DNA from 3 places in the Halomonas sp. Ps84H-12 genome. Region 2 is predicted to be linked to each of the others. Evidence: predicted binding sites of a transcription regulator. Region 2 holds the regulator's gene; each other region holds the start of a gene.
What was found. The regulator LexA, encoded in region 2, represses DNA repair genes until DNA is damaged. The targets are predictions, from matches to a motif close to TACTGTNTANNTANACAGTA.
Positions count from the first base shown of each region.

Region 1: the regulator LexA is predicted to act here: its motif matches at 2,426-2,445, upstream of umuD (translesion error-prone DNA polymerase V autoproteolytic subunit).
Region 3: the regulator LexA is predicted to act here: its motif matches at 7,572-7,591, upstream of NH344_RS13760 (S24 family peptidase).

Region 1 covers NZ_JAMXSJ010000016.1:65,361-75,434, reverse strand. Annotated here, with positions in the region: gene NH344_RS09730 (sodium-dependent transporter) at 1-627, shown strand, start outside; gene NH344_RS09725 (Y-family DNA polymerase) at 550-1,935, opposite strand; gene umuD (translesion error-prone DNA polymerase V autoproteolytic subunit) at 1,932-2,390, opposite strand; gene NH344_RS09715 (alpha/beta hydrolase) at 2,740-3,630, shown strand; gene NH344_RS09710 (patatin-like phospholipase family protein) at 3,692-4,708, shown strand; gene NH344_RS09705 (Smr/MutS family protein) at 4,719-5,282, opposite strand; gene prmB (50S ribosomal protein L3 N(5)-glutamine methyltransferase) at 5,431-6,390, shown strand; gene aroC (chorismate synthase) at 6,404-7,495, shown strand; gene NH344_RS09690 (hypothetical protein) at 7,556-7,933, shown strand; gene NH344_RS09685 (phasin family protein) at 8,129-8,539, shown strand; gene phaC (class I poly(R)-hydroxyalkanoic acid synthase) at 8,645-10,074, shown strand, end outside.
Region 2 covers NZ_JAMXSJ010000005.1:111,708-121,781, reverse strand. Annotated here, with positions in the region: gene ppsA (phosphoenolpyruvate synthase) at 1-1,624, opposite strand, end outside; gene NH344_RS04040 (pyruvate, water dikinase regulatory protein) at 1,861-2,694, shown strand; gene NH344_RS04035 (hypoxanthine-guanine phosphoribosyltransferase) at 2,707-3,285, opposite strand; gene nagZ (beta-N-acetylhexosaminidase) at 3,333-4,343, opposite strand; gene NH344_RS04025 (L,D-transpeptidase) at 4,426-4,941, opposite strand; gene NH344_RS04020 (TetR/AcrR family transcriptional regulator) at 4,919-5,596, opposite strand; gene lexA (transcriptional repressor LexA) at 5,825-6,502, shown strand; gene NH344_RS04010 (energy-coupling factor ABC transporter permease) at 6,524-7,195, opposite strand; gene purU (formyltetrahydrofolate deformylase) at 7,214-8,068, opposite strand; gene NH344_RS04000 (ribonuclease J) at 8,343-9,944, shown strand; gene moaE (molybdopterin synthase catalytic subunit MoaE) at 9,954-10,074, opposite strand, start outside.
Region 3 covers NZ_JAMXSJ010000029.1:9,544-19,617, reverse strand. Annotated here, with positions in the region: gene smc (chromosome segregation protein SMC) at 1-209, opposite strand, end outside; gene ccmI (c-type cytochrome biogenesis protein CcmI) at 243-1,484, opposite strand; gene NH344_RS13800 (cytochrome c-type biogenesis protein) at 1,481-1,951, opposite strand; gene NH344_RS13795 (DsbE family thiol:disulfide interchange protein) at 1,942-2,469, opposite strand; gene NH344_RS13790 (heme lyase CcmF/NrfE family subunit) at 2,466-4,472, opposite strand; gene ccmE (cytochrome c maturation protein CcmE) at 4,523-5,032, opposite strand; gene ccmD (heme exporter protein CcmD) at 5,022-5,276, opposite strand; gene NH344_RS13775 (heme ABC transporter permease) at 5,276-6,016, opposite strand; gene ccmB (heme exporter protein CcmB) at 6,031-6,765, opposite strand; gene ccmA (cytochrome c biogenesis heme-transporting ATPase CcmA) at 6,779-7,399, opposite strand; gene NH344_RS13760 (S24 family peptidase) at 7,661-8,116, shown strand; gene NH344_RS13755 (YigZ family protein) at 8,144-8,761, shown strand; gene NH344_RS13750 (sodium ion-translocating decarboxylase subunit beta) at 8,837-10,074, opposite strand, start outside.

The DNA of each region.
Region 1 (10,074 bases), on a different contig from region 2:
ATTTTTGCTAACGGCATGAACCCTGGCGAAGGCCCAGGGCTGATCTTTATGAGCCTACCGCTGGCGTTCCAAGCAATGCCCATGGGGACGCTCTTCGGCGTGCTGTTCTTCTTGATGCTCTCCATGGCCGCGCTCACGTCGTCGATCTCCATGGTGGAAGCGACGGTCTCGTGGCTGTGCGATAACAAAGGCATGAGCCGTAAATCCGCCTCGTGGGCCACCGGTATTGTGCTGTGGCTGATCAGCACGCTGGCGATGCTGTCGTTCAACCTGGGCGCTGATTGGACGCTGGCAGGCAAGAACTTCTTTGATTGGCTGGACTACCTCACCTCCCGTTGGATGATGCCGCTGGGTGGCCTGGGCATGGTACTACTGGCCGGTTTTGTGCTGAAAAGCGAAACCTTCCGCGACGAGCTGGGGCTGGCGCCGCTGCCCTATACGCTGTGGCTGGCCATGGTGCGCTACGTGAGTCCGCTGGGTATTTTGGTGATTTTTGTCGATGCCCTTGGCCTGTACCAAGTCTCTTTTGCTGCCCACTGGCCGGTGCTGCTAGCGCTGCTGCTCCTGGTGGCAGTGGTGGGCGAAGCCATTAGCCCGCGCCTTCGCCAAGCGCTTTCCGCCCGCTAAGCGCTGCTGTTCACGCTTCACCCTGGCGGCGGCAATCGCGCCAGGGTGAGTGCCTGCCTCCATTAACTCATCCCAACAGGTGGTGTAGCGTCTTGAGCGGTGCTCACAGCGCAGCTGCCAAGGCGCGTCGGCGTCAGTCATCCCAAAGCGCAACGTGCCTTGCCCCATCTTCTGATTAATCTCGTCTACCGCCTTCATCAAGTGAGGGTGCGCCTTGGTGGTTGGCTGTAGCAGAGAGAGCTGATACTGCTGTGCATCCACCAAGTCCAGCAGCATCACGCCTGCCTTCATAAACTGAAAGCCAGGGCGATACATCTGGTCGAGCCCTTCGCGAACGGCTTCCAGAATGACGCGAGTATCGTCGGTGGGCGCTTCAAGCGGAATCATCGCGCTAGGCGACAGCTGGGGCTGGTCCTTGCGGTGGCGGTTGGTGTTTAAAAACAGCAGGACGGCGCGGGCAAGGCTGCCTTGCTGGCGCAACTTTTCGGCACTGCGCTGGGCGTGGCGGCGCAGCGCCGCGTGAAGCTCCTCTTTTACGCCGGTGGCTTTACCAAACGAGCGTGAGGTCATGATACGCTGGCGGGGTTGCTCAACGGCATTCAACTCTAGGCAGGGCGTACCGCGCAGCTCTAAGGCGGTGCGGGCTAGAACCACCGAGAAGCATTTGCGTAGCCGTTTGGGGTCGTGCTCCCGCAAATCCCAGGCGGTACGAATGCCGCTGACCGCTAGTCGTTCGGCAAGACGCCTGCCTACTCCCCACACATCGCTTACCGGCAGCTGTTTCAGCACTGCTTGGGTGGTAGCGCTTTCACCGTGGAGTAAACACACTCCTGCGTAGTGAGGCTGTTTTTTGGCTAGGTGATTGGCGAGCTTCGCCAGTGTATGCGTAGGGGCCAGCCCGATACACACCGGAAGCCCCAAATAGCGACGAATGCGGCGGCGCAGTGCTGTGCCCAGCGCTTGGCACTGGGTGTCACTGAGGCCATCCAGATAAATAAACATCTCATCAATCGAGTAGGGGGCCACTTCGGGGCACGTATCGCGCAGCAGCTGGGCAAGCCTCGCTGACATATCGCCGTACAGCTCGTAGTTAGAAGAGAGCAGGTGGATTACCCCGCGGCGGCGTAGCCCCTCTAACTGGTATGCGGGCGTGCCCATGGAGATCTCCATGGCTTTCATCTCTGCTGAGCGGGCAATCACGCAGCCGTCGTTATTCGACATCACACCAACGGGTTTGCCTTCCAACGTCGGATTGAACACCCGCTCACAGGAAACGTAAAAATTATTGGCATCCACCAGCCCGATCATGGCAGATACTCGTGAATCACCGCGCGCACCACGCCCCATAGCTGGCAGTCGGTACCTTCCAGGGGCAGCGGCGGATAGTGGGGGTGGGCCGAGCAGAGGTGCGGCGTGCCGCGATGCAGCGCATAGCGTTTGATCAGCACTTCTTCATCCAGCATGGCGACCAAAATATGCCCTAGGCGCGGCGTGACGCTGCGGTCGACGACCAGTAAATCACCGTCAAAGATGCCCCAACCCTCCATGCTGTCCCCTGTCGCGGAGAGGTAAAACGTTTGGGTAGGGTGCTTGATCAGCCGCGCATTGAGGTCGAGAGTGCGCGGCTCGTAATCTTGGGCAGGAGAGGGAAAGCCGCTAAAGCCTGCACGGCCTGTGAGCAGAGGAAAAGGCAGCGGCTGAGAAGTTAACGGCAAGGCTGTCGCAACCACGGTTGTTGCAAGATGGATGGGTTGAGACGGCATCGTCGGCATCCTCATGAATAAATAGTGTGTTTATGTACAGTATATTTAAACAGTATTTATTCATGGGGGAGAAATTGCAAGCACTGCCCTCAGCGGGCTAACCATAGCCCCACGACTAGGGCGCTCACGACAGTAATAAAGAACACAAGGTTGCGAACGCGGGTATCGCGGCGAGGTTTCATGGCAATCTCCATCAAAAAATGAACGGCGTCGTGGCCCATGGCCGCGTAAAAGCAGCACAAGCGCTGCGCCGAGCATGGTAACGTTTGCACCGCAATGTTTGCATCGTAATGTTCACATTTAGGCGCATCATCAGACGCGCCAGATTTTCGCAGTGAGACCCATTGTTATGAACGACGCTTCCCGAGTAGGCGCGGCGCCTCAGCCGCTTTCGTTGGCCGGTGGGCGGTTGGCGGCATTGAGCTGGGGGCAGTACGACGCACCCACCTGGCTGGCGCTGCATGGTTGGCTGGATAACGCCGCCAGCTTTACACGCTTGGCCCCACGCTTGGTGAGCGCGCTGGGCATTCGCATCGTGGCGATCGATTTTCGAGGCCACGGGCACTCCGCTCATGCCCCGACTGGCAGCGACTACGCGCTTTGGGACTACACCCACGATGTGCTGGATGCCATGGACACCCTAGGCCTCGAGCAGACCACGCTGCTGGCGCACTCCATGGGCGCGGCGGTCTCTTGCTTGGTCGCGGCCGCGCTGCCGGAAAAAGTAGCGCGACTGATTTTGCTGGACGGGTTGGGCGCGCTCAATACGTCGGCAGAAGAGACGGCCAGCCAACTGCGTAAAGGCATCATCGCTCACCGGCGCTCCTCGTCTCGCACACCGCGCTACCCCGACCTGGAAAGTGCCATTGCGGCCCGGGTGGCGGGCGGCGTCACGCCGTTGGATAGCATCACCGCCACGCCGCTGGTCGAGCGTAATACTCAAGCCACGGCCGATGGCAAAGTGCAAATGCGTACCGACAGCCGCCTGCTCAAGCCCTCTCTGGTGCGCTTTACACCGCCGCAAGTGCTAGCGGTACTGAGCGAGATTCGCGCACCGGTGCTATTGATAGAAGGAGAGCAGGGCATTTTGGGCGAGCGTGCCTGGGCAGCCCAGGCGCGGCAGGCGGTGCCGCAGCTCACTCGGCACGTGCTGGCTGGCGGCCACCATCTGCATTTGGAGCCGCAGGCCGTCGAGCGTGTGGCCGAGGTGATTTGCTTAGAAGGCTGCACGGCCAGTTAACGTCGCATCAAAAGAAAAGCGCGTGCGTATGAGACGCCATGCCACAAAGGAGGGGCAGAACGTGGTCAGCCAATTAACGGGGAGGACGCCGGGCGGTGGCAATAAAGTAGCGCTGGTGCTCGGTAGCGGCGGTGCTAGGGGCTATGCGCATATTGGCGTGATTGAAGCGCTGGAGGCGCGTGGTTTCGAGATTATTTCGATTGCCGGATGCTCCATGGGAGCGCTGATCGGCGGCATTTACGCCTCGGCCAAGCTGCCGGAGTACCGGGAGTGGGTGTGTAACCTTGATTACTTGGACGTGCTCAAGCTGGTCGATGTGACCTGGAGCCCCATGGGGGCGATGCGTGCCAACAAAGTGATGAGCAAGCTGGAGGAGCTAGTGGGCGACCGGCTGATTGAAGACCTGCCCATTCCAGTGACCACCGTGGCCACCGACCTCGTGCGCCAGCGGGAAGTATGGTTTCAAAACGGCCCGCTGCTACGCGCCATTCGCGCCTCGATTGCGGTGCCAGGAGTGATTACCCCCGTGCACATTGGCGAACAGGTACTGGTGGATGGCGGGTTACTCAACCCGCTGCCAATGATGCCAGTGTTGGCTGCCCATGAGGCGGATTTCGTGGTGGCGGTGAACGTCACCGCGCACAGCCCGCAGCCGGTCACGCTGGAGGAGCTGCTGCCACAAGAAGAGAGTAGCGACAGCCGCACCGCCCTGGAGCGGGACCGCGACGCCAATATTGGCGGCTGGATGGAGGAGGTGCGCGCGACCACGCGGCGGCTATGGGGTGGCCTAGGCGGCAGCAGTGAAGAGAGCGACGACGATGAAACAGTAGACCTGCGCGGCAAGCGCGAGTGGGGCAAGCTGGATATGATTCTGGAATCGTTTGATATTACCCAGGCAGCGCTGGCGAAATATAAGGTAGCCGGCTACCCACCGGACGTGCTGATCGAAATTCCTAAAACGGTATGCAGCACCTACGAGTTTCACCGGGCGAAGGAGCTCATCCGCTTAGGCCGCCACTTGGCCGATGAAGCCTTGGAGCGGCGCATGCCTAGCATTGCCTCTGACGCTACTAAATAAACAACATGAATTACTGCCCGCGTTTGCGCAGCAAAATATACATCGCCCCGGTGCCGCCATCGATATCCGTGGCAGAGCAGAACGCCAGCACGCCGGGCCACTCGCGCAGCCACGCATTGGTATGGCTTTTCAGTACCGGGAAATCAGAGGTGGTGCCCCAGGCTTTGCCATGCACCACCAGCACACAGCGCAGCCCTTGGCCTGCGGCATCGCGAAGAAAGCTCTCTAGCTCTAACCGCGCCTCTTCCAGGGTATAGCCGTGAAGGTCTAGCCCTGCCTGCCAGGCCAATTGGCCGCGCTTCAACTGGCTAAACGTGCGCCAGGGCAGGTCGGGCACGCTGAACTCTAAATACTCTGATGGCCGTACGGCTTCCACCCGACCATCAGACGTGCGCCCGCTGGTTTGCAGTGTATTGCTCTCTACCGCCGCTCGGCGGCGCGCTTCGCTGGCGTCTGACTGGCGTTTGGGCTTACCGGGGTCGGCTTGGTTGGTGGCAATACGGCGTACGCCTGCCGCCTGCAGCGCTTGGCGAAAGGCACTGATATCGTCATCGTTGGGCAGGTGTCGCGTCATGGTCGGCTCGAATCAACTAAAGTGGTGAAAAAAGGGGCGGTAGATAAAAAACGCTAAGGCGAGACAGTATAGCGAGCTTGGCGCTGCTGTGAACCGGGCAGCGTCAAAGGTACAATCCCCCAACGAACTTTTGACGCCAGGAGCCCTTGTGACCACGCACCTCTCTGATGAGTCCTCCCCCTCAACGCTATCACTGCCTGATACGGCGCTGATAAGCGATCTTTACACACTGCGGGACTATTTGCGCTGGGTATCCAGCGAATTCTATCTGGCGGGGTTGCACTATGGGCACGGCACGCAGTCACCCTGGGATGAGGCGGTCGCGCTCTGCTTAGGCGCGCTGCACCTGCCTTGGAACGTCGATCCCGCCGTGTTGGATGCGCGGCTGCTGCCAGTTGAGCGCGAGCGGATTATTCGCTTAGCCCGGGAGCGTGTCACCACGCGCCGCCCGTTGCCTTATCTACTGGGAGAGGCCTTCTTTGCAGGCTACCCGTTTAACGTGGATGAGCGCGTGCTGATTCCCCGCTCGCCGATTGCCGAGCTGATCGAAGATGGCTTTGCGGCTTGGTTTCCAGAAGAACCACCCGCCCGCGTGCTGGATTTATGCACCGGCTCCGGCTGCATTGGCATCGCCACGGCGCTGGTGCTGCCGACCTGCGAAGTGGCCCTGGCGGATATCAGCCAGGATGCCTTGGCCGTGGCACGGCAGAATATTACCCGCCACGATGTCGGCGACCGCGTGCGCGCCGTGGAATCGGACGTGTTCAACGGCCTGGAAGGGCAGCGCTTTGACCTGATCGTTTCCAACCCGCCCTATGTGGATGAGCGCGACTTAGCCACGATGCCCGCCGAATTTCGCCATGAGCCAGCCCTGGCGCTGGGCGCGGGCAGCGACGGTCTTGATATCGTGCGGCGTATTCTGCGCGAGGCCCGCGAGCACCTAACTTCAGAGGGCTGGCTGATTGTTGAAGTTGGCAACTCTGACCGCCATGTGGAGGCTGCCTTCCCCGAGGTGCCCTTTATCTGGCTTGAATTCGAGCGTGGCGGCCAGGGCGTGTTTGCCCTGAACGCCGCTGAACTCGACGCCCATGCGGCGTCTTTTGCGTGAGGAATTAACGCCCATGTCTGGCAATACGTTTGGCAAACTGTTTACCGTCACCACTTTTGGCGAAAGCCACGGCCCCGCATTAGGGGCCATTGTGGATGGTTGCCCTCCTGGCATTGCGATTAGCGAAGAGGACCTGCAGGGCGATTTAGACCGTCGCCGCCCCGGCAGCTCGCGCCATACCACCCAGCGCAAAGAGCCGGATCAGGTGCGCATTCTTTCCGGCGTGTTTGAAGGCAAAACCACCGGTACCTCGATTGGCTTATTGATTGAGAATACCGACCAGCGCTCGAAAGATTACTCCAAGATCAAAGACCAGTTCCGTCCTGCCCACGCGGACTACACCTACCACCACAAGTATGGCCACCGGGACTACCGGGGTGGCGGCCGTTCCAGCGCCCGCGAAACCGCCATGCGCGTGGCGGCGGGTGCCATTGCCAAAAAGGTGCTGGCGGCACAGGGCATTCAAATTCGCGGCTATATGAGCCAGCTTGGCCCGATCAAGATCGACTTCAAAACCTGGGAAGCCGTCGACCAGAACGCCTTCTTCTGCCCCGACCCCGATAAAGTAGCCGAGCTGGAAAGCTACATGGATCAACTGCGACGGGACCAAGACTCCGTGGGCGCGGAAATTACCGTAATTGCCGATGGCGTACCCGTGGGCCTGGGCGAGCCAGTCTTCGACCGTCTGGATGCTGACCTAGCGCACGGTTTGATGAGCATTAATGCGGTAAAAGGGATCGAGATTGGCGCGGGCTTTGGCTGTATTGCTCAGCGCGGCAGCGAACACCGCGACGAGATGACACCGGAAGGCTTTCTCTCCAACCACGCGGGCGGCGTGCTGGGTGGTATTTCCAGCGGGCAGCCCATTGTGGCTCGGTTGGCACTGAAACCTACCTCCAGCATTACCACGCCGGGCCGCTCCATTGATGTCCATGGTGAACCAGTCGAAGTGATTACCAAAGGGCGTCACGACCCTTGTGTGGGCATTCGAGCGACGCCCATTGCCGAAGCCATGATGGCGATTACGCTGTTGGATCATTGGCTGCGCCACCGGGGCCAAAACGCTGATGTTAGCGTTGATACACCGCGATTAGGTCAGCGATAACGCCAAGGTGTGCTGAGTGGTTCGCTGCTACACTCAAGGAAGACGGTTAAGGAGTCGCCTATGAAAATTAACGTTGAGTTTGACCTGACGCCGGATGAGTTTCGGCAGTCGCTAGGGTTGCCGGATGTAGAGGCGTTCCAGCAGAGCCTGCTGGATAATATTCAGCGGCAGATGGAATCAGGGGTAGAAGGTTATGACCCCATGAGCTTAATGCGCCCTTTCCTGCAGCAACCCATGATGCAGCAGGGGCTTTCACAGGGGCTGGCTAACTTTGGCACCTATCAGCAAATGATGCTGGATATGCTGCGTCAGGCCGGTAGTGCCCATACGGGTGGTGCCAGTAACGGCACCCAAGATAGCGAACCATCGTCAGCGGCAAACGAGAAAAGTACCAAGGCGAAAGCCACGGCCTCTTCTCGCTCTCGCGCCAAAGAGTAGGCGATAAAGGCGCTATCAAATACGTGGCACTGTGAGGCTGAGTCAGAGGCGGCTGTAGGGTATGCAGAGGGGCCGCAGGAAGCTCCTTGTTGCAAAGCAGCATGCTAAGCATTACTCTTTTTGCAGTGCAGCAATTTGCGATGTGATGAGCCACTCCAGGCTCATGCCAAGGAATGAGAGACAGGAGCAACCACAATGCAAGACAAAATGATGGACGCCTTTAACGCCCAAACTCGCCAGATGTTTGAGCCGATGCGCAAGATGAACTCGCTGATGCTCAATAACATGGAAAAAATGACCCAGTACCAGCTGGAAGCGATGAAACGCTACAGCCAGATGGGCACCGAGCGCATCCGCAGCGCGACAGAAATTAATGATGCCGAGAGCCTGCGCGATTTCGGTACCAAGCAAGCGGAAATGATGAACGAGCTTTCTCAGCAGATGCAGGAAGACGCACGGGTGATGAGCGAGATGAGCTTGCAGTTCAAATCTGAAATGGAAAAGCTGTTTAGCGAAGCCGGACAAAAAATGAGCGAACAAGTGAGCGCTACAGCCAAGGGTGAACAGCCCGCGAAGGCCTCAAGCCAGTCGTCTCGTAAAAGCTAATCGTCAGTAGTGTCCGCGGCGCCTTTGAGGCGCCGCGTTCTTTTACAGCGTTCTTAAGCGTGTTGCCAGGGCAACCATTGCTCAGTTGGTGAGGGGGAAAGTCGTATGCAGTCAGGGTGGAAAATGCCGTCTCAACCGTTGTCCCAGCAAGATATGGAGGCATGGAAGGCACAGCTTGACGACATAAGTGAACAGTACAAAGGTCTGCTAGAGGACCTGCTGTCACGTATGGCGCCCAGCGAAGCCGCTGACTCCGTTTATAGCGACATGCGCGAAAGCTTTGAAGCCGCTGCTCGTTCGCTGATGAGTAACCCGAATTTGCTGTGGCAAACCCAGTCGCGCTTGATGCAAGACCAGTGGTTGCTGTGGCAGCAGGGTGTACGCACCATGGCCGGTGAGCAGGTGGCCCCCCTAGTAACGCCGCCCAAGAACGACCGCCGTTTTAAAGATGAGGCCTGGACCACAGACCCCTACTACATGGCGATCATGCAGCAGTATTTGCTGTTTTCGCAGATGGTCGAAGAGCTGATTAACGATCTGGATGTAGACCCTACCCTCAAGCGCAACTTAACGTTCTACGCGCGCCAGTTGGTGAATGCGATGTCGCCTACCAACTTCGTCTCCACCAACCCGGAAGTGATGCGCCGCACCCTGGAAACCAAGGGGCAGAATCTCGTCGATGGCCTCACTCGGCTGCGGGAAGATTTAGCCAACTCAGCGGAAGGCATCAACGTACGCATGACCGACCGCAGCGCCTTTGGCGTGGGCGAGAACATTGCCGTAACGCCTGGCTCTGTGGTGTATGAAAACGAGCTGATTCAGCTGATTCAGTACACGCCAACCACCGAAAACACCTTTAAAACGCCGCTGCTGATTGTGCCGCCCTGGATCAATAAGTACTACATCCTAGACCTGCGGCAAGATAACTCGCTGGTGAAGTGGTTGGTGGATCAAGGCCACACGGTATTTCTGATCTCCTGGCGTAACCCTGGCCCCGAGCAGCGCGACATTACCTGGGCCGACTATATGCAGATGGGCCCCATCAGTGCGATGGAAGCGATTGAGCAGGCCTGCGGCGAGAAGTCAGTCAACCTGCTGAGCTACTGCGTAGGCGGCACGCTGACCGCCTCCACCGTGGCGTATCTCACCAGCACTCGCCGTGGCCGTAAGGTGAAGTCGGTCACTTACATGGCCACGCTGCAGGACTTCCGCGATCCGGGCGATATCGGCGTGTTCCTAAACGAGCGCGTGGTGCAGGGTATTGAGCAAACCATGCAAATGAAGGGCTACCTGGATGGCCGCTCCATGGCCTACACCTTCAACCTGCTGCGGGAAAATGATCTGTTCTGGTCGTTCTATATCAATAACTACCTGAAGGGCGAGACTCCCGCCGCCTTCGATTTGCTCTACTGGAATACTGATGGCACCAACCTGACGGCAGGCACCCACGCTTGGTACCTGCGCCATATGTATCTGGAAAACCGCTTGGTAGAGCCCGGTGGTATCGAGCTAGACGGGGTCAAAATCGACCTGCG
Region 2 (10,074 bases):
TACGTAGATCGATCACCTGCTGAAGATCCGCAGGCAGCGTATCGTACTCAAGCAGCGCTTTCGGGTGCACACCAATCATGCGATTGATGATGAATTCAAGACGCGCCAAGCCAACGCCTGCATGGGGCAAACTAGCGAAACCGAAAGCGCGATCCGGGTTGCCCACGTTCATCATAATTTTAAACGGAATCTCCGGCATGGAATCAACGCTGGACACGTTGCAGTCAAATGCCAGCAACCCTTCATAAACGTGGCCGGTATCCCCTTCCGCACACGAAACCGTAACGTCAATGCCTTCTTGTAGCTGCGTGGTCGCATCGCCACAGCCAACCACCGCAGGAATGCCCAATTCCCGGGCAATAATCGCCGCGTGGCAGGTACGCCCACCACGGTTAGTCACGATTGCCGAGGCGCGCTTCATGATGGGCTCCCAATCTGGGTCCGTCATGTCGGTGACCAAGATGTCGCCTTCTTGAATTTTGTCCATCTCGTCTGGGCTGAGGACAATCTTAACTGCCCCGCGGCCGATACGCTGGCCAATGGCCCGGCCAGTAATCAGCGTGCGCCCTTTCTCACGCAGTTGGAAGCGCTCAAGCTTACCGCCCTCCTGCTGTGACACGACGGTTTCAGGACGCGCTTGAACGATATAGAGCTTGCCGTCATCGCCATCCAATGCCCACTCAATATCCATCGGGCGCTGGTAGTGTTGCTCAATGGTCACTGCTTGACGAGCAAGATCCATCACCTGCTCATCGTTGATGCAGAAGCGGCCACGGTCTTTGAAAGGCACGTCAACGGTTTCAACAGATTTACCGGCGCTGGCATCTTGGCCGTAAACCATCTTGATCAACTTGGACCCTAACGTGCGGCGCAGAACGGCCGGGCGGCCAGCAGCCAGGGTGGGCTTGTGAACATAGAACTCGTCAGGATTGACGGCTCCCTGCACCACGGTTTCGCCCAGCCCCCAAGAGGCCGTGACAAAAACGGCATCACGGTAGCCAGATTCGGTATCCAGGGTAAACATAACGCCTGATGCGCCGGTTTCAGAGCGCACCATCTTTTGAACGCCCGCTGACAGCGCAACATTCTCGTGGGCGTAGCCACGATGCACACGGTAGGAGATGGCGCGATCGTTAAACAGCGAGGCAAACACTTCATGCACCGCATGTTTGATATTGGCAAAACCTTCAATGTTCAAGAAGGTTTCCTGCTGCCCAGCGAAGGAGGCATCGGGAAGGTCTTCCGCCGTGGCGGAGCTGCGCACGGCTACTTTGAGGCTTGGATGTTGCGTTTGGAGCTGTTCGTAGGCATCGCGAAGCGCGGCTTCAAAGCCAGGCGGCAGCGGTGTATCAATGATCCACTGGCGAATCGTTTTTCCTGCCTCAGCCAGTGCTTTGACATCATCGACATCTAAACGAGCAAGCTTGTCGTTAATGCGGTCGTTCAGACCTTCGTGAGAGAGAAACTCGCGGTACGCGTGAGCAGTGGTCGCGAAGCCGCCTGGCACCGTGACGCCTACACCCGATAAATTGGAAATCATTTCGCCAAGCGAAGCGTTTTTACCACCCACGCGTTCGACGTCTGCCATACCTAGCTGATCGAACCACAGAATGTACTCTTCCACGCAACCCCCTCGCTTTTAGACTTCGTTACGACCCGTTGGGACGACACTAATAGACGTTGTCACCCTAGCACTGCGGCAGCGTATTCGCCATTGGTCTAACAGCGAAGGGAGTGGAGGATTTTTACAACAAATACACGAAATTAGCGTTTTATGTAGTATCGACTAGGCGTTGTGCTCGTCGTTTGCACAGCACACAATAGCTTATCTATGAACATGGCAGACTGGCGGATCAGGTTATGAAACGAACAGCTTTCTTTATTTCGGATGGTACCGGCATCACCGCAGAAAGCTTAGGGCGCAGTCTCTTAGCGCAGTTCAGTGATGTGGAGATCAATATGCTGACTAAACCGTATATTGATACGGTTGAAAAAGCACAGGCACTGGCACAGATTATCGAATCGACCGCCGTACGCGATGGCTGTAGACCGATCATCATTGATACGATTGTGGATCAACAGATTCGTAACGTTATCCGCCAAGCGTCGGGGTTTAAGGTCGATATTTTTTCGACGTTTCTAGAACCCCTTGAGCAGGAGCTGGAAACGCACTCTTCCTACAGCGTCGGCAGAACACACTCCATCGGTAGCGACGACGTATATATGGATCGCATCCACTCGGTTCACTTTGCACTCGATAACGACGATGGAGCACGCACCCACCAATACGACAAAGCCGATATTATTCTAGTGGGGGTTTCCCGCTGTGGTAAAACGCCGACCTCACTCTACTTGGCGCTGCAGTTCGGCATTCGCGCCGCGAACTATCCGCTCACCGAAGATGACCTGGATGAAGATGGCAGCTTGAAGCTACCCAAAGCGCTGGCACCTCATCGGCACAAGCTGTTTGGCCTTACCATTGATGCACGCCGACTCTCGGCCATTCGTAATGAACGCCGCCCCAATAGCCGCTATAGCTCGATGGATCAGTGCTTACAAGAAGTAGAGCAGGCAGAATCGCTGTACCGGGCAATGCATATTCCGTTTATTGATACGACGCGATTTTCAATAGAAGAGATCTCTACGCGCATGATTGCGGAAACCGGCCTAGCGAGGCGGTTCTCACCCCGCTAGGATTGCGCTAGCTTACATGCCCTTGGGAGCAAAAATTCCAGGGGCATTACGCCAGTAGCCTTTGTAGTCCATACCAAAACCAAACACGTAACGGTCGGCCACTTCTAGGCTGCAGTAATCTGCTTTTAATCCCGGAACGGCTTTGCGGTCGTGCTGCTTGTCGACCAACACTGCGGTAGTCACACTGGCCGCCTGGGCTTCTTTGCAGTATTTCAGAATGGCCGCTAGGGTTGCGCCTTCATCGAGGATGTCGTCAACAATCACTACATGTCGGCCCGCCATGGGAATTTCAGGCGATACGCGCCAGAAAAGCTCACCGCCGCGCAGCTCGTTGCGGTAACGGGTCGCATGTAAATAGTCCACTTCCAGCGGAAAACCAAGACGCGTCAGCAGATGCCCCGTGGTAATGAGCCCGCCATTCATAACGCAGTAAAACACCGGTAGCTTGTCGCCCAAGTCTCGCGTGATCTCTTCCGCCATGCGATCCAACGCTCGCTCAACCTGCTCTTGTGAAATCAGGCAGTCGGCGTTATCCATCAACTCACGCATAGAATCTAACGATTCAAGCGCTTCTTTATCCAACTTGGACATGCTACTTCTCCAAAAACATCTAATAAGAAAACGGTATAAAAATGGAATTAATTCGCTAGCGCTTCGAGCTTGGCATGCGTGCGGCGCCAACGGCCGAGTGCAGCCAGTGCATCCAGTTCAGGCCTAGCACGACCGTAACGCAGCTTGGCAGGCCGTTTATTCAGCACCCCTTGGCAGGCCCCTAGTACCTCAATGGCTGCCGTTCGGTCATTGCAGATCAGCAACATATCGCAGCCAGCGGCCAGCGCCGCTTTGGCACGCTCAGCCGGGCCGCCTGCCTCATGCGCCCCCGTCATGCTTAAATCATCGGAAAAAATACACCCTTTGAACCCCAATGATTCACGCAGCATGCCTAACCAGTTGGGTGAGAACCCTGCAGGGCGAGTATCAAACGCTGAATAAGTCACGTGGGCAGGCATGACGCCGTTCAACACACCCGCTAACTCGCGAAACGGCACGAGGTCTCGGGCTTTCAGCTCGGCCAGGGGTCGCTCATCCACTGGCAGCGCAATATGGGAATCCGCCGCCACTCCGCCATGGCCAGGAAAATGCTTACCAACTGCCGCCATGCCGGCTTCATGCAAGCCTTCGATAAAGGCGCGCCCTAGTTGGGCGACATGCTCTGGATCGCTGCTGAAACTACGGTCGCCAATGACGCTGGAGATACCGCTCTCAACATCCAACACTGGCGCAAAACTCATATCCAACCCACAGGCGGCCATTTCCATCCCCAGCAACCAGCCTGTGTCTTTGGCTAAGGTGAGCCCTGCTACTGGGTCGCTGGCATACAGATCGCCAATTCGCGCCATGGCGGGCAGGTTGGTCACCCCTTTTTTGATCCGCTGGACTCGACCGCCCTCTTGGTCAATACCTAGCAGTAGATCACCACGCACACGACGAATACTGCTGCAGAGCTGCCGCACTTGGTACGCATCTTCGACATTACGGGCGAACAGGATAACGCCGCCCACCGCAGGGTCTTTTAGCAATGTCTTTTCAGCGTTGGATAACTGCGGCCCTTCTAGGTCAAGCATGACCGGGCCAATGGGTTGCGTCATGGGGAGGATCCGACAAAAAGGGCGCCATTTTAGACTAACCGCTTAGCGTGTCAAAATTCTGGCAGGACGCCCGGAAGTGGGCTTAATGCAACCAAACCGGCGTACCGGGTTGGGCGTGTGCAAACAGGTAGTGTAAATCGTGATTTCGCAGGCGGATGCAGCCGTGAGAGGCAGCCACACCCATCGGTTGGTCTTCAGGCGTGCCGTGCAAATAAATGTAGCGCCGCTGGGAGTCCACGTCAGCGCCGCGGTTAACGCCGCGCTCCAGCCCGCAGAGCCACATAATGCGCGTTAGAATCCAGTCTCGCTCAGGGTAATTGGTCGCCAATTCAGGCGAAAATACTTCGCCAGTCCATCGGCGACCACGAAATACCGCATTATCAGGCAAGCCCTTGCCGATAGACGCACGGACATAGTGCCAGCCCAGCGGTGTTTGGCCGCTACCCTCTCGCTGCCCTACGCCAGCAACCCCAGTAGAGATCGCGCACTCATAGTTCACTTCCTTTCCCTGCCACCAGCGCAACCGCTGCCGCTGGGTGTCAATCTCCACCCAACCAGATTGGGAAGGCGGTAATTCAGCTAGCCTGGGCGTTGCCATGGTTTCCCTCTTCAACCGCAGCCGGTAGCGGCGCGTTCATCGCAGCAACAACGACTGGACGTAGCCGCCGCACAAGGTCACGCACCGTCACCTGCTCTTGATAATCCTTTGCAGCAATATCACGCAGGGCATCCAGTCCTGAGAGCGTAAATATCACTGTGCCTAGCATAAAGTGTAGCCGCCAAAAGCGCTCGGCGTCCGGCAGCTCAGGCGTGGCTTTACGCACCAGCTCGGTAAAACGGGTAAATACATCGCCATACTGCTGCTGAATGTAGCGACGCAGATGCCCTTGCGCCTGACTGTAGGCTAACCCTAGTAGCCGCATAAATACCTTCAGGCTATTACGTTCGGCGGGCACTGCCAGTACCGTAGTGGCCATGGTCTCTAACAGCACTTCTAGAGGAATAGGCTGGCCTTGATAGTGAGCTTCTAGCTCGTCCAGTGCGGTGTGAAAACGCTCTGAAAATGGATCGAGATAGCGGGAAAACACCGCTTGAATTAGCGCTTTTTTGGAACCAAAGTGGTAGTTCACGGCCGCCAAATTAACCCGGGCCTTGCTGGTGATATTACGCAGCGACGTCTCGGCAAAGCCTCGCTCTGCAAACAGTACCTCTGCAGTATCTAAAATACGCGTTACCGTATCCGATTGGGCCATAGCGCCCTCCAAAAAACAGGTGTTTTAAACATGGCTGAATACTATGTCATAACCCCTGCTGGCTCAATCTCTTATCCAAATGGTAGTAAGCGTTAACTAAACACTTAACGACTGTCTCGGTTGGGTGTAACTCGTCATGTACTGGACAGAGCAACATACTGTATACTTAAACACATACTGATTAAGCCGACATGTAGCTACTGTCTTTTCACTGTTTTGGAGTTTGGTATGTCGCGTCCACTCACAGCACGTCAGCAGCACGTATTTGATTTTATCGTTAAGACCATGGGTGAGTTTGGCTACCCCCCTACCCGCGCCGAAATTGCCAAAGCGCTGGGATTCCGCTCGCCTAACGCAGCAGAAGAGCATTTGCGTGCGCTCGAGCGCAAAGGCGCTATTCGTATAATTCGCAATACATCACGAGGCATCCGCTTACCTAACCAGGAGCCGCAGGAGCTTACTGAAACGCCAGCGGCTGCAGCACCTGCTACTAATGAGCCGCTGCCCAATGGGCTTCCTGTGATTGGTGAGGTCGCCGCTGGCAGCCCTATCCTTGCGGCTGAACATATTGACCGTTACTGCCCGCTGCCCGCTGAGTACTTCACGCCTAAAGCAGATTACCTGCTACGGGTGCGCGGCCTATCCATGAAAGATGTAGGCATTCTTGAAGGCGACCTTCTGGCCGTGCATCGCACTGACCGCGTTCGCGATGGGCAAATTGTCGTGGCACGATTAGAAGACGAAGTAACGGTCAAGCGTTTTAAACGCCAAGGGCATCAAGTAACACTGATTGCCGAGAACGCAGATTTCGCACCAATTGAGATCGACCTACGCACTCAGCAGCTTGATATTGAAGGCGTGGGTGTTGGTGTTATTCGCGGTGGTAATGGGCAAGCGCTTGGCTAGTTGCCCAACCTGTAAGGCAGGCTACTGCAAGTCGATATAACGGTGGTCATTAAAGGTGGCCACCCAGCTTGGGTGGTACACTAGTAAAATACTCAGCAGCATACCGGTTATAAATGCCTCTGACGGCATCAGTAACGGTAAAAAGCGGGCATACTCTTGGGCGAGATAGACGGCCTCGGGATCAGTGCCCGCTACGATAATCAGCGCAACAGCAGATAGCCCTCCCCCTAAGGTCGCCAAGGCCGTTCCAAAAAAGCCACAAGCAAATAAAAACACCATCAAATTATCAGGCAACCGACGGTCAACGATTCGCCATACAAAACCGGTCACGGTCGCAGGCACAATACCTGTCACCAGCATATTTGCCCCCATTAGCGACCAATCGTTTCTGCCAATAGCCACCATGGCGACATTAATCATCACGTTGCTGATCAACGCCAGCGGCATTTTAAAGACTAGCGTCATCAGCACCGTAAACACCAAGTGAAGCGTTAACCAGTCCACCGCTTGCGCACGCAATTGCCACATCAACATGACGGCCAACGTAGCTGCCATCCAGCGGTGCTGAAGCGCTGTATCCTCAAGTAGTGGCCGCCAGGGGCGCAGGCATAAGCACCAGACGATGACACCCAACGATAAAAGCCACGTCATCACGAGTGCCCACGGTGCCAATACGCTTTGTGCAAACGACATAGCGCCCCCTTCTGCCGATTAGCTAAAAACGACCGTTTTGTTGCCGTGAATTAGCACGCGATCTTCTAGGTGCCAACGCAGCCCCCGCGCCAATACCGCTTTTTCCACATCGCGACCAAAACGTACCAAATCAGTAGGCGTGTGACAGTGGCTGACCCGGTGAATGTCCTGCTCAATTATGGGGCCTGCATCCAGCTCTTCTGTCACATAGTGGCAAGTTGCCCCAATCAGTTTCACGCCCCGCTCATAGGCTTGATGATACGGCTTGGCACCCGCAAAGGAAGGCAAGAAGCTGTGATGAATGTTAATCACGCGCCCTGCATACCGTTCGCAAAGCGAAGGCGGCAGAATTTGCATATAGCGTGCTAGCACTATGCAGTCAGCGCGGGCAGCATCAATCTGCTCCTGCACCTGTTCAAAAGCCGTTTGTTTATTAGCCGGGTCAACTGGTACATGATGATAAGGGATGCCATACCATTCAGTCAGCGAGCGCATATCATCGTGATTAGAGATAACGCCGACAATATCGCAATCCAACTCACCTGCCTGCCAGCGGTAGAGAAGGTCCACCAAGCAGTGGGATTCCCGAGACACCATCAACACCACACGGCGGCGCTTTTGGGTATCCACCAGCGACCACTGCATATCAAACTCAGCCGCCACCGGCTCAAACGACGTGCGCAGTGCTTCCGCCGACATACCCAGAGAATCCGCCAGAATCTCGTAACGCATAAAAAAGCGGCCAGTCTCTAAGTCAGAGTGCTGGCTGGCTTCGGTAATTGAGCCACCTTGTTGAGCAATGAAACTTGAGACACGCGCCACGATGCCCACTTGATCTGGGCAGGAAACAACTAAACGATAGTAATGAGACATAACAAACACTCTTAACGTATTTAACGGCACGCTCGCCAAGCACCTGCCTACCAGCAGGTAAACCACATTAGCGGCGGTAGTGTACCGTAAGCACGATGAGGAAGCACCGTGGTCAGGTGCCGCGATGATTGTTACCCGCCCCCCGCTTCCCGTATAGTTAAGGAATTACTTTCTAGGCTTTTCATAACTGATGCATCCATCCCGCGTTCAACTTCGTCCTCGTCGTCGCCCGCCCCTGCGCCTACTCCCGCTAGGTGGATGTGGTGAAATTGGAATGAATCTTACGCTGTATGGATACGACGACCAGTGGATCGCCGTAGATTGCGGCATGATGATTCGCCAAGACCTGCCCAACTCGCCGCTGCAAGTACCTAATACCGATACCCTAGAGGCACTGAAGATCACACCTAAGGCGCTGTTTATCACCCATGGTCATGAAGATCATATTGGTGCGGTGGCGTGGCTATGGCCCAAATGGGGTTGCCCTATCTTTGCCACTCCTCTCGCAGCAGGGCTATTGCGTTACAAATTCGCCGAACACCAGCTCAGCAGCGCCTCCATTGAAGTGATTGAACCAGGCGATGCGGTGGAGAGCGGGCCATTTACACTGCGCTACTTGAGTGTTACCCACTCCATCCCCGAAAGCTGCTCCATCATGATGCAGGCGGGTGATTACCGCATACTGCACACCGGCGACTGGAAACTCGACCCCAACCCACTGATTGGCGCCCCCGTGAACGCTGCCCAGTTTAGAGCACTGGCGCCGGTGGATCTTCTGGTAGGTGACTCGACCAATGCGCCAATGCCAGGGCAGTCGGGCAGCGAGGGGGATGTTGCCAAGGCGCTTTCCACCACATTGAAAGCGTGTAAAGGCCGCGTGGTAGTGTCCTGTTTTGCTAGCAACCTAGCGCGCGTACTGGCCATTGGCTTAGCGGCCCAAGCGTGTGGCCGTCGCGTTAGTTTGATGGGCCGCTCAATGGAGCGCATGGTCAGTGTTGCTAGAGGCCTTGGTTATCTGGATAACTTCCCCCCCCTGGTGCCACCCCATGATTTGGGCTATCTACCACCGGAGGAGGTCGTGATTATTGCCACCGGTAGCCAAGGCGAGCCTCGCGCTGCCTTGCAGCGTTTAGCGCAGCGTCGACACCCCTTTGTGGACTTGGAACCCGGCGATAGCGTGATTTTTTCCGCCAAAACAATTCCAGGCAATGAGCGCCCTATCGAGCAGCTTAAAAAACGTTTATTGCAACTCGGTGTCACGCTGTTCGACGAAATGAACCACCCCGAGCTTCATGCCACCGGCCACCCCGCTCAGGAAGAGCTGAAAAAGCTCTACCAGTGGGTTAGGCCCAAAATGCTACTGCCGGTACATGGTGAAGCGCGCCATCAGGAGGCGCACCAAGCGCTTGCTGAGGAGCTAGGTATCAGAGCGCCGTTAGCACCGGTGAATGGCGATATGATTGTGCTTGACCACCAAGGGCTGCGCTGCGAAACGCGCTACCCACAGCCGCCTTGCATTGTTAACCAAAATAGCGTCGTGCCTCACCCTGGCCTTGAGAGCAGCCATCCCACTACCCGTCGTGGCAGTCTGTTTCTAGCGCTACCGGTAGCAGCAACAGAAACGGGATGGTGTCGTATTGGTCGTCTGATGCTTGACGCCAACGGCGCAAGCCCTATGGATGAAGATAGCTTCAGCGAGTGGCTGGATGAGCAGCTAGAAGAGATTGAGGCAGACACCTTGGCTGATTTGCGCCATGCGCTGCAGCCAAGGCTGGTGCACTGGCTGGCTAACCACTTGCAACATATGCCAGACGTGCACCTGCAGATCATGGCCGCTGAAATGCCGACCATCGAAGAGTTAAACGACGAGCCTTAAACACAGGTGTTACCAGCGTTCAGCATCCTGCTGATCGGTGTGGCGCTCTTTAACCCAGTACGCCCCCTGCTTGGAGTGCTCTTTCTTCCAAAACGGCGCCTGGGTTTTTAAATAATCCATAATGAAATCG
Region 3 (10,074 bases), on a different contig from region 2:
GTAGAGCCGTTGAAGATAACGTCGGCCATGGATTCGCCGCGCAGGGTTTTGGCGGAGGACTCCCCCATCACCCAGCGCACGGCGTCGATAATATTGGATTTACCGCAGCCGTTGGGCCCAACGATGGCCGTCATGTTGCCATCGAAGGGCACGGTGACCGGATCGACAAAGGACTTGAACCCAACGAGACGTATAGAGGTTAAGCGCATTGCGACCCTTAGCAGCGGTAGCTTACGTGGTGGTTATTCAAAAACACGGTTGATAACGACATTGGCGGTAGCGTCTTCGCGAATGGGGCCGACGCTAACGCTCGCCAAATCGCCAAACAGATCCCCAGGCTGCGGCGTGGCCTGCCCAGATTCCGAGACACGCACCACCAGGCGCGCTTCACGCACCTGGGAGATTTGCGCTTGCGGCGACATGGCGGCGGTGTCGTCCAGCACCACGGTCATCGGCAGATCGGCAACCTGCGCGCGGATCACTGCCAGCGGCGGCAGCTCGCCGTCGATGTCCCGTGCGGTAATGAACACCGTCGCATCGTCGCTGACACGGTCTGCCAGCGCCTCATCCAGCGAGACGCTCACCCGCACGCCTTGGCCCTGAGCGGCGGCAGATGGCTCCGGTGCGACACCCATGCGCTCTTGGGCCACACGGATACCATCACGCAGGGAAGCAGCCGTCTCTGGGTCTGAAATATTGGCAACGGCACGGCGCCAACGGTCGACGGCCGTTTCATAATCACCGTTATCGAAGGCGTGAATGCCCAGAAGCCCCAACACGGTGGGCTGACGGGGGTCTAGCTCAAGCGTTTCATCGACCAGCGCCTGTACCTCGGGCGTTAACTCCCGCTCGGCCATGAAGAAGCGGAGCTGCGCCAACTGAGCGAGCAGCGGCGGAATGCGCCCTTCGATGGCGATCAAGCGCTCCAGCGCATCGACTGCTTTGTCAGGCTGACCGGTATCCCGGTAGAGTCGAAACAGCGAGCTCCACACGTTGGGGTTGTTAGGCTGGCGCTCGGCTTCGGCCTCCATGCGCTCCAGGAACATCATCAACGAGCCTTCCGGGTCGTTTCTGATCTCTTCTTGAATCGCGTAGAGCGTCAGGTCTCCTTCGGCACCGTTTTGCTGATACCAAAACGTACTGGCACCCACCACCGCTACCATGACCAGCGGCACCACCAGCCGTCCAGCGCTCGCAGCTTTCAGTGGCCGCTTGGCCTGAGTGGCAGTATCTTCCAGCAGGCTGCGCTCTAGCTCTAGGCGATCTTCATTAAAACGAGCGTCGTCGATGTCGCCACGCTCGCATGCCGCTTCCAGGGACGCCATGCGCCGCTGGAAAATCGCCACGTTCTGCTCGGCAGACGTATCGTTGGCTTCAAAGTGATCTAGCTGGTCGCGCAGAACGCGGGCACCGCGCATGGGGGCAATCAGCAGCCATAGAGCAGGCAATAACAGTAGTGCAATCGCTATCCAGAGCGGTGTCATGAAGACCTCTCGCGGTTGATCAGAGCATCCAAGCGGGCGCGTTCTTCTGCGCTCAACGCTTTCGCAGATGCATTGCGGCGGGCGCGTACCATCAGCACGACGACCAGCATGCCTAGCACCACCAACCCAATGGGTAGCCCCCACAGCAGGTAGGTGCGGTTTTCCAGGCGCGGGTTGTAGAGGATGTACTCCCCAAAGCGCTGCACCATGTGGTTGATGATTTCGATATCCGACTGACCATCTTGAAGCAGCTGATAGACCCGCTCGCGCATATCACCAGAGATCGGCGCGTCCGAGTCATCGATAGCCTGGTTTTCGCATAACGGGCAGCGCATGGAGGCCGTGAGGTCACGGTAGCGCTGCTCCATCACCGGGTCGTCGAACTCGCGAACTTCAATGCCTGCCGCCACGACACTGCCCGCCAGTGCCAGCAGCATCACGGCGAAGATCCCACGCATTAACGCCATTTTTCTACCTCCGGCAGGATGCGTTCACGAACGTCTTCAGGTGACACGTAGCCTTTATGGTGGTAGCGAATCACTCCATCGGCATCCACCAAGAACGTTTCCGGTGCGCCGTAAACGCCAAGATCAAAGCCCAGGCTGCCTTCAGGGTCGAAAACATTCACTTCAAAGGGGTCGCCAAACTCGCTTAAAAACTCTAAGCCTTTCTCGCGGGTATCTCGGTAGTTGATGCCCACCATACGGATGCCGTTATCAGCGAGTTCTAACAGCTGCGGCATTTCCTGCTTGCAGGCGGGACACCATTCGCCCCATACGTTGACGAGCGTGACCTCCCCTGTCAGCAGCGATTGATCCACCTGACGGTTGGCATCCCGCAACGTGGAGGCTTCGAACGCAGGAAAATCCCGCGCCATCAGCGCTGAGTCTCGCTGTGAAGGGTCGCGCCCCAGCCCTTGATAGAGAAACAGCGCGATGCCCACAAAACCGATGGGTAAAAGAAGCAACAGCAGGCGGCGTGTCATACCGTGGCCTCCTGTGACGGAGATTGATTAATACGTGAGGATGCAGGTTGGCGCGCGGCTGCGCGGCGGTAGCGCTTATCCGCTACGGCCAAGATGCCGCCGAAGGCCATGAGCAGGCCGCCTAACCACAGCCAGCGCACAAACGGCTTGTACTGGACGCGCATGGCATAGCTGCCGTCGCCCAGGTCTTCACCCATGGCCACATAGAGGTCGCGGAACAAACCAGGGCGCAGCGCAACTTGGGTCATGGGCATGCCGGTGGCGAGGTAAAGGCGCTTCTCGGGGCGCATCACGAAGCTGCGTCCCTCGTCTCCGCGCTGTACCTGAATGATCGAAGTATCGGCCAGGAAGTTGGGGCCACGTCGGTTGGTGAGTTCCGTCATGGTGAACTGATAGCCCGCCACTTCCACGGTGGTGCCCGGCGACATGCGCACGTTGCGTTCGATGTTGTAGTTCGAAACGACGGCAACGCCCACGATGGTCACCGCAATGCCCACGTGGCCCAGCACCATTCCCCAATAAGAGAGCGAGAGCTTGCGCAGCCCGGCGACAAACGAGCTGGCGTGACGGGTCTTGTCGAACAGGTCGCGCACCATGGGCAGCACGATCCATAGCGCCGACACGATTCCCAATGACACCCACAAATTCCATTCGCCGCCGTAGACCAACGGCATGGCTACACCCAGCACAATGGCAGCTGCCGCCGCGAGACCTAGCTTACGCCACAGCTCACGACCACTCATGCTTTTCCAACGCGCCACCGGCCCCAAGCCCATGAAGACACACATCACCACGGTGAGCGGTACGAACAGCGCATTGAAGTAAGGCGGGCCTACGCTGATTTTACCCAGCCCCAAAGAGTCCAGAATCAGCGGGTATACGGTGCCCAGCAGCACCGTCACGGTCATGATGACCAGCAGGATGTTGTTGATCAGCAGCAGGGAGTCCCGCGAAAGCCAGTTGAACCCCACTTTATGGCTGACGCGCGGTGCACGCAGTGCAAACACCAGCAGCGATAGCGTGACGGTGATCGCCAGCAGCATCAGGATGAAGAAGCCACGCGAGGGATCGTTGGCAAAGGCGTGAACCGACGTCAGTACCCCCGAGCGTACCAGGAAGGTGCCCATCAGCGACAGCGAGAACGTCGAGATCGCCAACAACACCGTCCAGCTCTTGAACGAGCCGCGCTTTTCGGTCACCGCCAGCGAGTGCACCAGCGCCGTGCCGGTAAGCCAAGGCAGCAGCGAGGCGTTCTCTACTGGATCCCAGAACCACCAGCCGCCCCAACCTAGTTCGTAATAGGCCCACCAGCTACCTAGCGCGATCCCGACCGTCAAAAATGCCCAGGCCACGTTGGTCCAGGGCCGTGCCCAGCGGGTCCAGGCAGCGTCCAGGCGCCCGCCCAACAGCGCAGCGATGGCGAAGGCAAACACTACCGAGAAACCTACGTAACCCATATAGAGCATCGGCGGGTGCACGATCAGGCCAAAGTCCTGTAGCAGCGGATTCAAGTCGGCGCCATCTTGCGGCATGTTCGGCAGCAAGCGCTCGAAGGGGTTGGAGGTCATCAAAATGAAGAGCAAGAAGCCCACACACACCATGCCCATGATGCCCTGCACTCTGGCCACCATGTCGCGGGGCAAGTCGCCCGAGAAGACCGATGCCGCGAATCCCCAACCCGCCAGCATCAAGCTCCATAGCAGCACCGAGCCTTCATGGTTACCCCACACGGCGCTGAATTTGTAGTACCAGGGCAGCAGAGAGTTGGAGTTGTTAGCGACATTAGCCACGCTGAAATCGTCCAGCATGTAGCTGGCGGTCAAGCAGAGGTAGGCAATGGTCACAAACAGGAATTGGCCGATGGCCATGGGACGACCATAGGCCATCCACAGCGGGCGACGCGTGGCAGCCCCGGCAAGCGGCATCACCGCCTGAACCACCGCCATGAGTAGCGCGATGACCAGGGCAAAGTGGCCGATTTCAGGAATGATCTTAATCAACATGGGTGCTCCGAATTAGCATCAGGCTTTATCGCACAGCGTGCGTGCAGTCGTTAATAGTCGCTTCCTTCTGGGGAGCCTTCCTGCTCTAGGCGCTTGCCCACTTCGGCAGCTTTCGCTTGAAAGTCTGCCGGGGAGTAGCCTGCTTCTTCCAATGCCTGCGCCACTTCGGGCGGCATGTAGTTTTCATCGTGGCGTGCCAACACCTTATCGGCGTAGAGTCGGCCATCGGCCTGCAGTTCGCCGACCACCACCACGCCCTGCCCTTCACGGAATAGGTCCGGCAGAATACCGCTGTAGTAGACCTCTAGATCATCCACGTAGTCAGTCACTACGAACTCAACATCGAGGCTTTCCGGGTCGCGGGACACAGAGCCCTCTTTGACCATGCCCCCCGCGCGAATTTGGCGCTCCATGGGGGCATCGCCTTGGGCAATTTGTACCGGGCTGAAAAACAGATTGATGTTGGCGCGCAGCGCATACAGGGTGAGCCCCACCGCAATGGCGGTGAGCGACAATAGCCCTAAGATAACAAACAGCTTCTGTTTACGTTTAGGCGTCATAGTGAACGTCCTTCTGAGCAGAGTTAACTGGCTCTTGCAGGGGCTGCGCGTGCGATGGCTGAGCGTTGCGCTGGGCATTTTCACGACGCGCCCGGCGCTTTACCACGTTGAGTAGCTGGCGGCGCTCCTGACGTGCGTGCCACACGATCATTAGCATCAACAGCGCAGTAACTCCCCAGGCAGCCCACACGTAGACCGCGTGACCGCCCATGGCAAAAAATTCGTTTAGCGAGGAAAAGGCCATTAGTTCGTCTCCTCGGCAAGCTCGCGCACCCAGCGCTTATTGGCTTCACGACGCAGAATTTCGCTACGCGTGCGCATCAGTGTGAGCGCAATGAAAAAACTGTAAAAGCCCAACACCATGATGAGCAGCGGCGCCCACATATCCATGGTCATGGCAGCGCGGCCGGTAATCGTAAAGGTGGCGGGCTGGTGAAGGGTGTACCACCAATCCACTGAGTACTTAATAATCGGAATGTTGATCACGCCCACCATCGCTAGCACCGACGCGGCACGGGAACCGCTATCGCGGCTGCTAAACGCACCGCGCAAGGCAATTACGCCCAGGTAGAGAAACAGCAGAATCAGCATGGAGGTAAGCCGTGCATCCCACATCCACCAGGTTCCCCAGGTGGGCACGCCCCATACTGCGCCCGAAAAAAGCGCTACGAAGGTCATCGCGGCACCCAGCGGGGCCATCACGGTGGCGACCATATCCGCCACTTTGATCTTCCAGACCATGAATACCAGCCCGGAGACCGCCATGGAGACAAAGATGGATTGGGCTAGGAATGCGGCGGGTACGTGGACATAAATGATGCGAAAACTATTGCCCTGTTGATAGTCCGCAGGCGCAAAGGCCAACCCCCAGACGGTGCCTACCAGCAGCAGTAGCGTCGCCGCCACCCAAAAAAGTGGCTGCAGCTTGGCGCTAATGGCATAGAACCACTTGGGTGATCTTAGTTTGTTGATAAAGGCCCACATGGTGTTCCCGTCCTCTAACCGTTAATGCTGATGCGCAGCGATGCCGCAATGGCCCAGGGAGCCAACATCAGCGCCAGCGCTAACAGTGCGCCTAAAATCGCCAGATGCGCGGCAATACCCTCGCCAAAAATAGCGGCTTGTACGGCACCTGCGCCGAAAATTAGTACTGGTATATAGAGCGGCAGCACCAGCAGCGAGAGCAGCACACCGCCACGGGCCAGCCCTACTGTTAGCGCCGCTCCGATCGCCCCAATTAAGCTCAAGCTGGCCGTACCGAGTGCCAACGACAGCGCTAGCACGGCGTAGCTTCCCGCTGGAAGCGACAGCATGATGCCCAGCAGCGGTGCCATCAGTGCCAGCGGCAGCCCCGTCAGCAACCAATGTACCGCCACTTTTGCCAACCCCAGCGCCGCCAGCGGCTGGGGTGCCAGTAATAGTTGTTCCAGGCTGCCATCGTCGTAGTCGCTGCGAAACAGGCTATCCAGCGAAAGCAGTGCCGCGAGCAGTGCGGCCACCCATAAAAGCCCTGGCGCAATGCTTGCCAACAGCTCTGGATCCGGTGAAATACCAATGGGAAACAGGGTAATCACCAGCGCAAAGAACACCAGCGGATTGAGCACTTCGCCACGACGGCGCAGCATCAGGGTGAGGTCGCGTTTGAGGGTTGCCTTTATGGCCACCAGCAGACCGCCCTGGGGAGCATGGATAGCCACCTCTGGGGTGCTCAGTTGAGCGTGTGAACGTTGCAACGCTGTCTCCTTCTTACCCCAGCTGAATGCGCCTAAGCACAGGTGACTCGGTCAATGCGTGGTGAGTAGTGACCAGAACGCAGCCGCCAGACTGCGCATGCGCCACCAGCTGCGCCTCTAGCGCCGCCACCCCTTGGCGATCAATCGCGGTGAAAGGCTCGTCGAGCACCCACAGCGCCCGCTGGGTCAGGGTCAGGCGTGCCAGCGCCACGCGCCGCTGCTGCCCGGCGGAAAGCTGGCCGGCAGGAACATCTTCAAACCCCGCCAACCCAACGGCAGCCAACGCTGCCTCACGTGCAGGCTCGCTGCCCTTTTCTCCGCTAAGCGCCTGATACCAAGCTAGATTTTCCAGCGGTGACAGGCCTGCTTTCACGCCTGGGGCATGACCTAAATAGAGTAAATTGGCGAGAAAATGTTCACGGGCTTGGCGCATGGGTTCGCCATTCCAGTAAAGCTCGCCACGGTAATCGGTTAATTGCCCGGAGAGTATTTTCAGCAGCGTTGTCTTGCCGCTGCCGTTGGGGCCTTCAATGCGCACGATCTCACCGCTTTGGATATCGAGATCGAGCCCTTCAAACAGCCAACGGTCGTCGCGTTCACAGGCCAATTGTCGGGCTTGCAGGCACAGGCTCAAAAGACACTCCAGGCACGTTGATTTTGGGTCGAACTCTACACGGAAAGGCCCTTTCTCGCCAGTCACGCTCTGCGGTCTTGGGTCGCAGCGTGACCTGTCTCAATTTCCGCGTAAGAAACCCAGGTGTGAGACAGCACTAGCACTGTATGCAAAAACAGGCTTATACTGTAACAACTGTATAAATAGACACCACAGAATAAAACTACAGCTATCGACTCAATCAAACGCCTTGGCAACGGGCGCTGCATGGGAGAACACACTATGACGATTTGCCTATCCCCTCAGGTAACGTCTCACGTACCTTCTTACGTACCCTCTCAGACGCTGTCTCAACCGGTAGCGCCATCGACGCCTACCCCACTAGCGTCTCGCAGCGCCTCATCACATGCGCGCCAAGCGTGCACACCCCCTCGCGTCACACGTCGCAACACCTACGCCCTGCGTATTCGCGGCGATCGCATGCGCGACTGCAACCTCTTCGACGGCGATGTCATCATCATTCATCGCCACCAGCACGACGCTCATCAAGAAACCGTCGTAGCAACGATTAACCAGCGGGAAGTGGCGCTGAAGCAGCTCTCTATCAGCCGTTTAGGCATTCATTTATGGCCCGAAGATGCAGCGATGTCCGAAGTCTTCCTGCATAATTGTGATATCCAGGTGCTGGGCATGGTAATGGGCGTAGCCCACCACGCAACGGAAACCCGGCACCATTAACGTTATCCACCCTGCTGGGAGTACTATTTGCGCTATCGAGTCCCTGATTTAGCCCCTGAGACATGGCACACCGCCGAGATTGACGTTGAAAAGAGTCAGTTCTTGGCCTGGGTGTGCCACGCTCCTACCACCGACGCCTTCGACGCGCTGCTTCAAGCGGCCAAAGCTGCCCACCCGAATGCCAGCCATCACTGCACTGCGTTTATCGCCGGACCTCCTGGAGAGCAAACGCATATTGGCTTTTCCGACGACGGCGAGCCCGGCGGAACCGCAGGCCGTCCGATGTTCCAGGCGTTGCAGGGCAGCCAGATTGGCGAAATTGGTTGCGTGGTGATTCGCTACTTTGGCGGCACCAAGTTAGGTACCGGAGGTTTGGCACGCGCTTATGCGCAGGCGGTCAATGCCGGGCTGGAAACGCTGCCCACCCGGGAAGTCGTCGAGCGGGATAGCTATTTATTAAAGGTCCGCTTCGCCCACGAAGCGCAAGCCCGCGCTTGGTGCGACGAGCAGGCACTGCCCGTGCAACAGGCGGAGTACGATGGCAACGGAGTGAGCTTAACCATTGGCTGGCCACGCGATGTCGAGCTGGATATCAGCGGACTGGAAAACCGCCTTAAAACATCCATTGAGCTACAGCGAACATAAAAAAACGCGGCTTACACGAGCGCTTGCTCGGTAAGCCGCGTTCTATAGCGGCAGACGTGCTGTCTAACTAGCCGCTTAGCCCAGGTACTTGATCATCACACCGGCAGCCACTGCCGAACCAATGACCCCAGCAACGTTCGGCCCCATGGCGTGCATCAGTAGGAAGTTATGCGGGTTCGCTTCCAGACCCACCTTATTCGCCACACGCGCCGCCATCGGCACGGCAGACACACCCGCCGCGCCAATCAGCGGGTTGATGGGCATTTTGCTGACTAGGTTCATCAGCTTGGCCATCAATACGCCAGCGGCGGTGCCGATGCCGAAGGCTACGATCCCCAGTCCCAGAATACCCAGGGTTTCAAACGCCAGGAAGCTATCGGCCATCAGTTTCGAGCCCACAGAGAGCCCGAGGATGATCGTCACGATATTGATCAGCGCGTTTTGCGCGGTATCGGAAAGGCGCTCAACCACACCGCACTCGCGCATCAGGTTACCAAAGCAGAACATGCCTAGCAGAGGTGCCGCGTCCGGTAGAAACAGCGCCACAGCGATCAACAGCATCAGCGGGAAGACCACTTTTTCGAGCTTGGAGACCGGACGCAGCTGCGTCATGGTGATCTTGCGCTCTTTTTCAGTGGTCAGAAGGCGCATGATCGGCGGTTGGATCAATGGCACCAGCGCCATATAGGCATAGGCGGCCACGGCAATCGCCCCCAGCAGCTCCGGCGCAAGTACGCTGGACACATAGATAGAGGTCGGGCCATCTGCCCCGCCGATAATACCAATCGCTGCCGCCTGATTGAGCGAGAAATCCATGATGCCCATGGAGGTCAGCAGCACCGCCCCAAACAGCGTGGCAAAGATACCGAACTGCGCCGCCGCCCCTAAAAACAGCGTACGCGGATTGGCCAGCAGCGGGCCAAAATCGGTCATCGCCCCTACGCCCATGAAGATCAGTAGCGGCGCGATACCAGAACCAATGGCAACCTTGTAGAAGTTATACAGCATGCCGTCGCTGTAGCCGACGCTCACTGCAATATCTTTCGCGGCGCGCAGCTGATCCGGCGCCGCCGAATCATGGGCAATCGCTTTCAGCGTCTCGCGCCAACCCTCTACCCCAGTCAGCGGATCTAGCGTCGCGCCCAACGCTGTAGCCATTTGCTGCAGCACGGCGGGCTTGGCGACTTCAATCGCTTGATCCAGCGCTGAAATCGCCAAGCCTGCCTCAGGAATATTGGCAAGAATACCGCCAAACCCGATTGGCACCAGCAGCAGGGGCTCAAACTTCTTGTAGATCGCCAGGTAGAGCAACC